Regions from separate parts of the Priestia sp. FSL W8-0001 genome, predicted to be linked through region 2. Evidence: riboswitches for the same ligand, from Rfam matches in the RefSeq annotation. Region 2 holds a riboswitch; the other holds the start of a gene.
The links. Region 2 has a riboswitch for cyclic di-AMP ahead of MKZ18_RS14255 (dicarboxylate/amino acid:cation symporter). Riboswitches for the same ligand answer to the same signal wherever they lie in the genome.
Positions count from the first base shown of each region.

Region 1: linked by a shared signal. The riboswitch ahead of MKZ18_RS02955 (cation:dicarboxylate symporter family transporter) and the one ahead of MKZ18_RS14255 (dicarboxylate/amino acid:cation symporter) in region 2 are both predicted to bind cyclic di-AMP.

Region 1 is NZ_JBBPAL010000001.1:544,250-551,434, reverse strand. Features, by position in the region: gene MKZ18_RS02975 (GntP family permease) at 1-786, shown strand, start outside; gene MKZ18_RS02970 (EcsC family protein) at 874-1,674, opposite strand; gene MKZ18_RS02965 (DedA family protein) at 1,746-2,336, opposite strand; gene ytvI (sporulation integral membrane protein YtvI) at 2,579-3,610, opposite strand; gene MKZ18_RS02955 (cation:dicarboxylate symporter family transporter) at 3,847-5,127, opposite strand; cyclic di-AMP (ydaO/yuaA leader) riboswitch at 5,224-5,370, opposite strand; gene MKZ18_RS02950 (undecaprenyl-diphosphate phosphatase) at 5,542-6,366, opposite strand; gene brnQ (branched-chain amino acid transport system II carrier protein) at 6,516-7,185, opposite strand, start outside.
Region 2 is NZ_JBBPAL010000001.1:2,669,346-2,676,530, forward strand. Features, by position in the region: gene MKZ18_RS14250 (aspartate aminotransferase family protein) at 1-849, opposite strand, end outside; gene MKZ18_RS14255 (dicarboxylate/amino acid:cation symporter) at 1,051-2,277, opposite strand; cyclic di-AMP (ydaO/yuaA leader) riboswitch at 2,491-2,645, opposite strand; gene MKZ18_RS14260 (response regulator transcription factor) at 3,217-3,918, shown strand; gene MKZ18_RS14265 (sensor histidine kinase) at 3,915-4,925, shown strand; gene MKZ18_RS14270 (ABC transporter ATP-binding protein) at 5,343-6,113, shown strand; gene MKZ18_RS14275 (ABC transporter permease) at 6,088-7,185, shown strand, end outside.

The DNA of each region.
Region 1 (7,185 bases), 2.1 Mb from region 2:
GCAGCTGAGAAGCTAGAAAATGATGTAACAATGGGAGAAGAAGAAACAAGTACGAAAAGTGAAAAACCAGCCTTGCCTCGTCAAATCTTAGCGTTTGTACCACTCATTTTAGTAGGTGTTATGAATAAAGTATTTACAATGGCTTTGCCTGTTTGGTATCCAAATGGCTTTGATTTTACTGCCATTGGTCTTGACTCCTTTGGAAAAGTTGAGCTTTCATCTGTACTTGCTATTTGGTCAGTTCAAATGGCTCTAGTAGTAGGGATTATTGCGACACTACTGTATGATTGGAAAAAGATAAAAGTAAACTTTCAAGCAGGTCTTAACACCAGTATCAGCGGGGCATTGTTAGCTTCTATGAACACGGGTGCTGAATATGGTTTTGGAGGCGTTATTGCTGCTCTTCCAGGCTTTGGTGTTATTAGTAAAGGAATTTCCGAGACATTTACAAATCCACTTGTTAACGGTGCTGTGACTACAACAACATTGGCTGGTATAACTGGTTCTGCATCAGGCGGTATGGGAATTGCATTAAGCGCTATGTCAGAAAAGTATTTAGCGGCAATTAATCAGTTTAATATACCACCTGAAGTAATGCACCGCGTTATTTCGATGGCATCAGGCGGTATGGATACACTTCCACATAACGGTGCTGTTATTACGCTTCTTGCAGTAACAGGTTTGACTCACCGTCAAGCATATCGAGATATTTTTGCAATTACGATCATTAAAACGCTAGCGGTTTTTGTCATCATTGCACTTTACACTTTCTTCGGTATTGTTTAAGGTAAAAAGCATCCTTCTTAGTAGCAAGGATGCTTTTTTATCGACATATTTCCCTAGAAATAATGTTATTTCGCAGGAAATGTCTTATTATGACTCTTGTAAATTCTTTTCTTGTTCTAATCGTTCTAAGATGCGGCGTTTACGATAAAGCATCGTCCCTATTTCTCCAATGTCTCCAATCGCCTGCTTATTTACATAAGCACCGAAGATCATACCTGCTATAGGAATCATTTGAAAAAGTTTTTTCCATCCCCAGTTATCTCGATAAGTCGTAAATACCTCTCTCCAACCTTGAAGCTGCGATAAGCTTTGTTCTCGCTTCCCTTCTGATAGCTCTTCTAAAATTGCTCGCTTACCTACAATGTCAGAGGATAAGAACTGCATGCACTTTACCATAAACACACGCTCTTCTTGTTTTGTCGGGTCGTATCCATAGGAAACAGCTACTTCTTGTAGCGTTTTTAAAGTTAGCCCTAGTACAAACGGTACATCAATAGCCAGCGTGAAGATACCACCAATTCCAGTCGTAGCACCTTGAATTTTAGCATTTTTTTGACGTGCCTCCACAAAGGCATTTGCTAACTCATCCATTTCTTGAATAGATAACTGCTGAATATCCGTTAATGTTAAATCTTTTTCTTTTAAACGTTTAGATGCTTTTTCTAACGTAGCGGAAGTATTAGCTAAATATTGGCCTCCGTTATCAATGTACTTAGCAACCTCGTCAAGAAGCTTTTCTATTTTTTCGTGGATAAACCTAGGCGTGACTTTATCAAGCGCTGCAAAAGGTAAGCGAAGCAGCTTTTCCCAAAAGAATAGTCCCTTTTGACTTTTTTCCCACTTTTCAATCTTCTTTAATTCTTTAGCCAGCTGTTCAGTCGTTTCCACATGCTTTCCCCTTTCTACATAAAGCGCCCAGACAACTTATTTGCTGGGCGCTCTCTTTTCCCTTATGCTTTTTATTTCTTTTTCACATATTTAAACGTAAAGAAAATAACAATGATAACTAATAGTCCAATTCCAATCGGCTGCATATATTGAGATACAATAGGTCCAACATCTTCCCATTGTGGGCCTAACTTATAACCCAGATATACGTAAAGGGCAGTAATTGGTAACATCGCTACAAACGTGTAAATGGAAAATTGCCAAACGTTCATTTTTGCCATTCCGCAAGGAAGCGAGATGGCTGTACGTACTCCAGGAATAAAGCGACCAAAAAAGGCTACTCCTGCCCCATATTTATTAAAAAATCGATCTGCTGCATCGATTTCCTTTTCTTTTACTAGAAAATACTTTCCATATTTTAAGACAAGTGGACGCCCACCATAGCGACCAAGAGCATAAAGTGTTAATGGTCCAAACACGCCTCCAACTGTTCCCGCTAAAATAGCTAAATAAAGGTTCATGTCACCTTGATATACCCAATATCCTACGAGTGGTAAGACTAGCTCTGCTGGGACAAATTCAAACGTTAGCGCTAAGATAACGCCGAAATACGAAAGTTGCTTAAGCGCTTCTACTAGTGATAAAACAATTGTTTCTAACAAACGACTTCCTCCTTAGTTAACTTACTGCTCTATAACAAAACGTGATATTTTAAAGCTTCACAAGTCATAATTGTATATTAATCCCCTTTAATTGAAAAGTAAAAAAAGAACGAATGCTGTCAATCTAACGAATTAACGAGTCGTTCTGTAAAAAATCCCAACAAAAAACCTGAACGATTAAAAGTTATGAACTCTCAATCGTTCAGGTATAGTAAGGACTGAACTACTTATGTCTCAGTCTCCTAAATTTTAAAGTTAATTTGGATGACGCCAACTTTTCGAAGCGCATCATATAAGATGACAAGAGCTGGACCTAAAAACAGCCCCACAAACCCTAGCAATTTAAATCCAATATACAGGCTAATTAACGCAGCTAAAGGAGAAATCCCCATGTTTGTTGAAAAAACTTTTGGTTCTACAACTCTTCGAACGACGGTAATCACCCCAAATAAAATAAATAGACCAATTGCCAACGAGTCTTGACCTTGAGTTAAAGCAAATATTCCCCATGGAACTAGAACGGAACCTGTTCCTAGAATTGGTAGAATATCAACGATAACGATTAAAAGACTCAATAAAGCCGTGTACGGAACATTTAATAGCCATAGCCCAACATAAGCCATCACAAATGTTAAAAGACTCAATACAATCTGAGCTTTAATGAAGCCAACACCTGCTTGCATTAATTGCGTAATAACAATCTTTGTTTTATATTTCGTTTCATCTGTTAAAAACGATTTTACTTTTTCTTTTATGTTCGGTAGCTCTAAGCTAATGAATACTAAAGCAACTAAATAAATCAGAAATTCTAGCAGGAAGCCTGGAACGGTTGCAGCAAAGCTAATAATTAACTCAACGGTTCCTTTTAATAGTGTATCCAATGAATTAATGGTGCTTTCGATTGCGTTTTCAATGGATGAAATGACTTCTGTAGGAAGAGCGTTTGAATAATACTTCCACTTAATAATGTTAGGATAAATTGTTGTTTCATAAAGCTCTTTTACAAAAGAAGGCGTAACTTTTGAGAGAGCCACTACTTGCGTTACAATTGTACGAATAATAAAGAAACCAATTAATGTTATGGATACAACATATAATAAAAACGCTACTAATACAGCATAGATTCGACTAAACTTCAAAGAATGCTGCAACTTTTGAATAAGACCTTCTAGAACAATTGCTGTTAATAATGCAAAGACAATTGGTAAGCTATAAGGAATTAAAAAACAAGCTGCAATAATCGATACAATAATTGCTATGCGCTTCTTCCACATATGTAAATGCCTCCCACGCTTTCTTCCTAAATTCACTCACATGCCACATACTAGAGCACGCTCAGCTTGTTTATTTAAAAACATATCTGTTGTTACCTACTATAATTATAGGTTTAATTTCTTTATTAATAAAGAACTAATCAAAAAATTATCAAAAAAGCTACTTACCTGTTCATAAAAATAGAACCGGTAAGTAGCCTTATGCATTAAGCATTGTTACGAGATTAGAAGATACATTAGCTAGCTGCTTTTGCCTCTCTCGACTGTTTCATCACTTCATTAGCTTTTATAGGATTGTACTTGCCTTCAGACTTAGACATAACAATTCCTGCAATTGTGTTACCCATTAAGTTTACAACTGTACGAGCCATATCCATAATTCGGTCCACACCGGCAATGAATGCAAGACCTTCGGCTGGAATTCCAATCGTACCCAACGTTGCTAATAATACAACAAATGATGTTCCTGGAACGGCTGCCATCCCTTTTGAAGTAATCATAAGCACTAGGATTAGCGTTAGCTGTTCGACAATGGTTAAGTCAATTCCATAAACCTGTGCCAAGAAAATAGCGGCAATTGCTTGATACAGCACAGATCCATCTAAGTTAAACGTATAACCAATTGGGATAACAAACGATACAATAGCTTTTGGACATCCCATTTTTTCTAATTTGCCCATAATACGCGGTAATACCGTTTCTGAACTTGATGTGCTATATGCTAACAGCAATTCATCTTTTAAATAACGCATTAATGTAAAGATATTTACACCAGCCCATTTCGCAACCGCTCCTAAAACCACAATTAAGAAGAACAGTAAACCAGCGTGAACTAGAATAACAAGTTTCGCTAGAGACATTAATGATTCTAAACCAAACTTAGAAACAGTTACACCAATGAGAGCAAAGACCCCGATAGGAGCAACTTTCATCACCATGTTAACAACATGGAACATCGCATGAGAAACGCCGTCAAAAAATTGTAAAACAGGCTTTCCACGATCCCCAATAGCTGCTACACCTAATCCAAATAACACGGAGAAAAAGATGATGGCTAACATGTCACCTTCCACTAATGATTGGAAGAAGTTCGTTGGAACAATATGAAGGAACGTTTCTGCAACGGATTTCTCACTTTGTTCTTCACTTGTCTCTACGTACTGGTTAATATCAGTCTTTTGTGCAGATTCAATGTCCACTCCTACACCTGGTTGGAAAGCATTAGCCAATAAAACACCTATAATGATTGCAAACGTTGTGATGACTTCAAAGTAAATGATAGTCTTAGCACCTAATCGGCCTACTTGCTTGCCGTTACCAGCGCCCGCAATACCAACAATTAAGCTTGAGATAACAATTGGAATAACAATCATTTTAATCAGGCGTAAGAATAAGTCGCCCAGCGGCTGTAAATACGTTGCTACTCTTGGATCATTAAACCAAATAACACCAACTAGAATACCTAAAATTAAACCAACAAAAATTTGTGTTGCCATGCCAAACCGCAATTTTTTCATATGTGCTCTCCTCTCTGTTGTAAAGCGATTTTATTTTTTCTGAAAATTTAAAAAAGACCATTCTAAAAGAAAGAATGGTCGACAAAAAGACAATGTTCTTTCTCTCAATAAGCAGACGAGGTTAACTGTCGGATTCGGGTTTGAGAGTACCCTACTTTCACTCAGGAAAGATTCACCCCAAGGCATATGATATACCAAATTTGTGGTTCCCCCGCTCTAATGTAGACTAAGCTTCTTATTAAATTATTTTTCTGAAATATTATACAGAATTAATATTTTATTCAATAAGAATAATTTATCTGTTTTTCGAAAGCTTGTCAATTTATTTTTATGACTCAAAACTTTTTAACTATATAAATGCCAAAATATAAAACAGCCTTGGCTCTAAATGTAACCAAGGCTGTTTTAGCATTCTTAAAAGAATACAAGATAAATAGCAACTGCTAATACAATACGATAAATAGCAAAAGGTACCAATTTTATTCGATTAATTAATTTTAAGAAAAAGCGAATGGAAACAAGCGCTACAATGAAAGCACTAATAAAACCAGCAATGAAAAAAGGTAATGCATCAATTGTGAAATACTGCCAATTTTTGATTAATGATAACCCACTAGCTCCTGCCATAATAGGAACAGCCATAATAAAAGTAAAGTCAGAAGCTGCTCGGTGGCTCATACCCAAAAGTACCCCACCTGAAATCGTAGCACCAGAACGCGAAAATCCTGGCCATAGAGCGATACATTGAAACAATCCAACACCAATGGCTTGACGATAGGTCATTTGATCTACCGTTTCTGTTTTTGGAATTCTTGAAGCAAAGCGGTCTGCAATAATCATTAAAATTGCTCCTGCAATTAAGCTGACTAACACCGTGTTCAACGAGAACAAATGCTTGTCAATAAAATCTTCAAATAAGAATCCTAATACAGCTGCCGGAAGCAAACCAACGATAACTTGAGAAAGTTTTAATCGATTTGTTACCTGTTCATATTTCTCATTTTTACGATTTAACCCTAATAGATTAATAAAACGATTTCTAAACAAAACAACAACGGCTAGGATCGAGCCTAATTGAATGACAATCTTAAATGTATTAGCAACCTCTGGTGAAAATAGTTCTTTTGAATTCAGCCATAAATCATCTACAATAATCATGTGTCCGGTCGATGATACAGGCGCAAATTCAGTTAGACCTTCTACAATTCCTAAAATAATCGCAACAATAATTTCCCACATTTTTACTCTACCTTTCAAGATTACATAATTTTTTCATCTTCATAGCAAACGTGAATATTCGCTTTTTATCATAATTGTTTGCTGATAAAAACACAATCTTTATTTGAAGAACAAAAAAAGCCCAAACTGGGCTTTTTTTATGGACAATCTTATTTACTATATGATTTAACTTGTTTTGAGTGAACTACTTTACCTTTTAGATTATATAAGCTAAGAAGATAACCGCCCATAGCCCCAGCGATTGCTGGTACTAACCAACCAAATCCTGTGTTATACAATGGCAAAGTCTTTACAAGTTCCCCCCAAGCACCTAAGTTTAACCCTGACTGAAGACAAGCGTCCGTTACGCTTACAATTCCAACGAATAAAATAGATAAAGCATATACACCTTGCTTTCCTTTGATTAAAGAATTCGTTAATGATAGAACAATTAGCATAATAGCAACAGGGTAAATAGCTGTTAAAACTGGAACTGAAATTTTTAGAATCATGGTTAATCCTAAGTTTGCAACAAGTAAACTAAATACGGCAATTGTACTAACCCAAACCTTATATGATACTTTCGGTACTAATTGCTCAAAATACTGACTGCATGAGGTTAATAATCCAACAGAAGTTGTTAAACACGCTAGCGTAAATACAACTCCTAATAGAACAGCTCCGAACGGTCCAAAAAGCGTAAATACAATGTTCGTTAACGTTATTGCTCCATTTGCTGCATTGGCATGACTAACAGATCCTAAATATGCCAGCATAAGATAAATAATAGCTAGCAACGTTCCTGCAATTACTCCTGCACGAATGGATGATGACATAATA
Region 2 (7,185 bases):
TGCAATTGGAGTATATCCAGCACTTAAACCTTTACCAAGAGTCAAAAGATCCGGCTTGGCTTTCCAATGTTCATAAGCAAAGACCTTTCCTGTACGCCCCATCCCCGTCATCACTTCATCTACAATCCATAAAACATCATATTTATCGCAAATCTCTCGAATTCGCTCGTAATATCCATCAGGTGGCGTTATAGCTGCTCCAGCTGCTCCAATGATAGGCTCCGTAATAAAAGCAGCAATTTGCTCGCTTCCTGTACGCTTAATGACTCTTTCGAGTTCGTTTGCACACGCTAAATCACAGGATGGATACGTTTTTTCAAATGGACATCGATAGCAATAAGGTGGTGAAACAGAAGGGTATTCTTCTAGTAAAGGTACAAATCTTTTTCTTCTACCCGCATGCCCTGACATGGACAAAGCACCAATCGTAATGCCGTGATAACTCATCCATCTTGATAACACTTTTATTTTTTGAGGCTTCCCTTTTTCCTGCCAATGCTGAATAGCCATTTTCATTGCGGTTTCTGTTGCTTCTGTCCCGCTATTAACAAAAAACACAAACTGAAAATGATGATTGCTCAGTTCACAGAGCCGTGCTGCTAAGCTTTCAGCAGGTTCACTTGTAAACTGAGAGCGATAGACAAACGCAACTTTTTTTGCTTGGTCATTCATTTTATCAATAATCTCTTGAACACCATGTCCAACGTTTGCTGTCACGGCACCAGATGATCCATCTAAATATTTTTTGCCTTCCACGTCATACAAATAAACTCCCGTTCCGTGAGAAATCGTAGGATACCAAGCGTTTAACAGTGGTTTGATCAAGTTCGATAAAGACTTATCATTCATCGCGATTCCTCCTTGTCAGCAGACTTCTATTAGATTCTATGCCATATGGACACTGTTTTTGCTAAGTAAAAAGGATTGTTTTCACTAAAACAGAAAAAGGCTCACTCCTTACGTTTAAACGTAAAGAGTGAGCCTTTTTATCGTATCAGAAATCCTTTGTTTGTCATTCTCCAGTCATCCCCTACTGGTTAATGCATTACATTAAGCTCCTGCTTTTTCAGCTCTTCTTGCTTCAGACTCGGCAACAATTACTGCACACGCAGCATCCCCTGTAATGTTAACCGATGTACGAATCATATCAAGCAAGCGGTCAATACCGATGATTAATGCGATACCTTCTACTGGTAAGCCAACTGCTGAAAGTACCATCGCTAACATGATAAGTCCAACACCTGGAACACCCGCTGTTCCAATACTTGCAAGAACTGCTGTTACAACAACTGTAATTAGTGCACTGAATGATAAATCTACTCCGTACACCTGAGCGATGAAAACAGTTGCTACCCCTTGCATAATTGCTGTTCCATCCATGTTAATTGTTGCACCTAATGGCTGAACAAAACTACTGATGGATTCCGGTACACGAAGATTTTTCTGAGCTACGTTCATTGCAATTGGCAACGTCGCATTACTGCTTGATGTACTAAAACCAACAGTCATAGCTGGTGCAAAGCCTTTAAAGAACTCAATTGGGTTGCGCTTTGCTAACAGCGCTATAGATCCACCGTACGTTAAGATAGCGTGAACAAATAGCGCAAGCACAACTACTGACATGTAAAGCCCCATTGCTTTAATCGCTCCCCATCCTTGGCTACCAACCGCAGTTGCGATTAAACCAAACGTACCGTATGGAGCAAACTTCATCACTAAGTTTACAAGGTACATCATAAGCTCATTACCTTGATCGATAATGTTATATAGTCCTTTTGCTTTATTACCTAACATCGTAATTCCAAATCCAATAAAGATTGAGAATACGATAATTTGAAGCATGTTTCCTTCAGTCATTGCTAGAACTGGGTTAGTAGGAATCATGTTTAGTAATGTTTCACCTACAGGAGGTGCTTCTTGTGCTTCAAAGGAAGCATTTGCTGTGTCGAATGTCCCAACTGTGCCTGGCTTAATAATAAATGCTAAGATAATAGCAATTGTAATAGCAATTGTTGTCGTAATTAAAAAGTAACCAATTGTTTTACCGCCGATGCGGCCAAGTTTCTTCGGATCTCCCAAACCTGCAACGCCAAGTACAATTGAGAAAAAGACAATCGGTACAACAAGCATCTTAATAAGATTTAAAAAGATTTGCCCAAGCGGCGTAAATAAATATTTATCTAGTGTTGTAAACGTCCCTGGTGAAAACGTATTTAACAAGACACCTACAACAGCACCAATAATTAGTGCAATGATAATCTTTGTTGATAGTTTCATTGATGGACCCCCTCATATAAACAAATTATATTATTAATTTAATAACTACCAAGATTAACAAGTTGAATATTCCAAAAAGAATAACTACTTTTAATTTATATTATTTTTGAAATTTTCAGAATAGAATGAGCTCCAGCTGCTTTTTTTTAAAATCATCGAAAAAAGTGTACAAAAAAAACCATGAGAGCCCTCTCTGGTTTTCAAACCTTCCATGTACTCTCCCACAAAATGCTGACGAGGTTAGCTGTCGGATTCGGGTATGTGAGTTACCCTACTTAACTATTAAGTTAAGATTCACCCCTAGTGCTTGTCTGCACAAATTTGGGTCCCCCGCTTTCTTTCAATCTGAAATTAAGCAACTGTTATTTTGATGTAATAGTTTTAAACTGCAATAACTTACTTCTTTATTAAAATTCATTTCCTATCACTTTGTCAAGATAATATACAAAAAAAATTCAAAACACTGTCGTTTTTTTTATTTTCATGTCATATTTTATCACATTTTATGTATATTTTATATTCGTATTTATGTTCGTTATAAACTAAACTACTCTTTACCAAATGACATTCCAACTTAAAATAGCACCTCATACCAATAACAACTAACAAATTGTATAGTAATACTAAACACATAAAGAAGAAATCCATTTTATAACATTTAAAATAAAATAATTAATATTCATTAAATATTATTTTTATACAATAATTGTAAGCATTATCATTTTTATATTCATATTTTATACTGGTTTAATGTATATATGTAAATGTTTTTTTCTGAATTTCACCATAATTAAGTTTAGCTAATTTAAACTTTACTTTTTTGGCGAGCAATTTCATAAATTACATTTTTTTCTAAAATCCATTTCAATCTCCCCTTTCTTTTTGATAAACTATAAAGAACAATATATTGATTTTTATCTATAGAGGAGAGTCCTAACCATGTTTACCGTCTTAATTGTAGAAGATGATCAAAAAATTGCTTCTTTATTAAAAGAACATCTTGAAAAATATAATTTACTCGTACATATCGTTACGTCATTTACAGATGTACTTGATGATTTTCAAAAGCACCACCCTAACCTTGTCTTATTGGATGTGAATTTACCAAAATATGATGGCTTTTATTGGTGCAGACAAATCCGTACTCTTTCCACTTGCCCTATCATTTTCATCTCAGCACGCGATGGAAAAATGGACCAAGTGATGGCGTTAGAAAGTGGAGCAGATGATTATTTAACCAAGCCTTTTGACTACGACGTCGCGATTGCCAAGGTAAATAGCCAACTACGACGCGCATACGGGTCCTATGCACCTACTAACCAGGAGCGAATTGTAGAGCACGCCGGCTTAACTTTATATCCTGAAAGGTTACTATTACGCTACCAAAGCAAAGAAGTTGAGCTTAGCCAAACAGAAAGCAAGCTCATTGAAACATTGTTAGATAAAGCAGAAAGAGTTGTTAGCAGAGATCGATTACTCGAAAAAATTTGGGACGACCAGCTTTTTGTTGATGATAATACTCTAAATGTCTACATGACGCGTACGCGTAAAAAACTAGGGGATGTTGGTATCGAAAAAGCGATTGAAACAATTAGAGGTACAGGCTATATGCTGCGGATTCAAGAGGAAAATAAAGCATGAAGCTGTTTTTTAAAGAACATCTTCCTCTTACATTTTTTTATCTTATCCAATTGGGTTTAGTATGTACGATTTTTGCGTTAGATGGTTTTCGAGACATTTTTACTGTTCTTTATGCTATTTTAATCAGCACCGTTATCTACATCACTTATTTATGCTATCGCTACTATACAAACAAAACATTTTATAAACACCTGTCAAATCCCTTACATAAGTCAGAAGACAGCATATTGTCTGAAGAGGAGTCTCCGCTTTCAGAAGCGTTAAAAGAACTGCTGGAGAGTCAATTTCGAAGCTTTCATAATGAAATGTATCACTATCAAAATAAGCTTAATCAACATATTACATTTATGAATCAGTGGGTTCATCAAATGAAAACTCCTGTATCTGTTATTCACCTTATGATTCAAAATGAAGATGAACCTATCTTTATGAGCATTCAAGATGAAATGGAGCGAATTCAAAAAGGATTAGAGACTGTATTATATACATCGAGATTGAATGATTTCACTCATGATTTTCAAGCGGAAAGTGTTTCTCTACATAAAGTTGTAACTAGCCTTATTTCGAGTTATAAACGCTTTTTTATTCGAAACCGCGTATTTCCAACAGTTAACGTTCCGCCCCAGTACATCGTCGCTTCTGATGAAAAGTGGATTCACTTTGCCTGTTCACAGCTTATTACTAATGCCGTCCGCTATTCTGCTGGAATTAATCAAAGCATCACCATTTCAGCATTTGAAAGAGGTAGACAGGTTATATTAGAAGTAAAAGATCAAGGAATAGGTATTCCATCACAAGACCTAAAGCGGGTGTTCGATCCCTATTTCACTGGAGAAAACGGTCGGAAATATCAAGAATCTACAGGGATGGGGCTCTATCTCGTAAAAGAAATTTGTAAACAGCTCCACCATCAGATAGAGCTTGAATCAAAAGAAGGACAAGGAACTACCATACGCTTAATTTTTCAACAAAATATCGCTCGTACCCAAGAAGAGTTTGGGACATAACAAAATGATTGCTTCTAAGAGACGAACAATAGCTGTTCCAATCTTTTTGGTTTGTCTGAACACGTTCGTTCCATTGCGCTACGGCCACTCGCTTTCCGCGGGGAGGAACCTGAGCTTCCTCGCTGCGCTGCGGGATCTCAGTTTTCCCTCTCTTTCCCGCAGGAGTCGAGTGTCCTACGCTCCATTCCACCCTGTTTCCAACATTGTTTTCACAATCAACCAAAAAACCTGAACGATTAAAAGTGAAAAACTCTCAATCGTTCAGGTTTATCATTGGCTGAATTACTTATGTCCCAGCCTCTTCTCTTGCTTTCTTACAAAAGTGTAAGATTCCTGTAAGCTTAGTACATGGCACGTTAGATCAAATTTCAATAAGATAGGGCTATAAAGAAAAAACATTTACAAAGGAGTTTGACTATGCCTATTTTACAAGTCAATAACTTAACAAAAGTATATAAAGGAAACGTTTCTTACAAAGCCTTAGAAGGCGTTAACTTTTCAATTGAAAAAGGAGAATTTGTTGGCATTATGGGGCCGTCCGGAAGCGGGAAAACAACCCTGCTCAATATGGTTTCTACCATTGATTCACCGACGGCTGGAGAAGTAATCATTAACAACCGCAATCCTCATCAACTTAAGAAAAAAGAGATTGCACTTTTTAGACGCCGCGAGCTCGGGTTTGTCTTCCAATACTTTAATTTATTAGATACATTAACTGTTGAAGAAAATATTATTTTACCGCTTGCTTTAGACAAAGTAAAAAGCTCCGAAATGGCCAAGAGAGTAGCTGCTATTACTAGTAAACTCGGCATTGAACATATCTTAAAAAAGCGCACGTACGAAATTTCAGGCGGACAAATGCAACGAGCCGCCATTGCCCGAGCAATTATCCACCATCCACAGCTTATCTTGGCTGATGAGCCAACTGGAAACTTAGATTCCAAAGCATCTAAAGATGTGATGGAAACCCTGCAGCATTTAAATGAACAAGAACGCGCAACAATGATGATGGTTACTCATGATGCGCACGCAGCTAGCTATTGCAATCGCGTAATTTTCATTAAAGACGGACAGCTTTATAACGAAATTTACCGCGGAAATAATCGTCAAGCTTTTTATCAGCAAATTATTGATATGCTATCAGTTTTAGGAGGAGACGCACATGAGCTTTCGACAACTCGCATTTAAAAACGTGATGCGTAATAAGCGTACGTATGCAGCTTACTTTTTAAGCAGCGCCTTTTCTGTAGCCGTTTTTTTTCTTTATGCAATGTTTATTTTTCATCCTGGGGTCACAGAAGGTGTAACAAAAGAAATGGCAAAAAAGGGCATGACGGCGGCTGAATATATTATCTATGTATTTTCGTTTTTCTTCGTCCTGTATTCTGTCAGCGCATTTTTAAAGTCTCGCAAGCGTGAATTTGGAATTTTTATTATGCATGGAATGTCTAAACGTCAGCTAAACACCATGATTTTTTTAGAAAACATGATCATTGGTTTTTCAGCCATCATTACGGGAATTCTTGTTGGAATGCTTCTCGGCAAGCTCTACTTAATGGTTGGATCTTACGTTATTGGCATGGAAAAACCCCTTTCGTTTTTAGTTCCTTGGGAAGCACTCGCCTTAACAATAGCTGCATTTACCGTTTTATTTCTTGTTATTTCATTTTTCACAAGCGTTTTTGTACGCACAAACAAACTGTTAGATTTGTTTCAGTCTACATCAAAACCAAAGCCTGAACCTAAAACCTCTATTATTTTATCATTACTGGCTGCTGGTTTATTAATTGGCGGCTATTACTTAGCGTGGACAGCAAACATGTATAATATTGGCTATCGCTTTTTTATCGTTATCCTTATGACGATTGTGGGAACTTATTTTTTCTATACGCAGCTAAGTGTTTTCTTATTAAAAATGTTCAAGAAAAACAAGCGCTTTTACTGGAATCATACTCGTCTTATTACCATTTCAGATTTAGCTTACAGAATGAAAGATAACGCTCGTATGTTTTTCATGGTAACAATCGTATCAACCGTTGCTTTTTGTGCAATTGGAACCTTATCGGCGATGGGAGGCTCAAAAAAGCTATTCGACGAACGTGCTCAAATTCCCGTTGTCTATCAATCATCGGATCAAAACCCGAGCGAAAAAGCACAGGTACAAGCCATTCGAGATGATTTTAATAAAAACGACTTATCATATAATGAAATCAAAGTAACGTTAATCGAACAAACAGGAAAAGAAACGAATAAAAAAGTT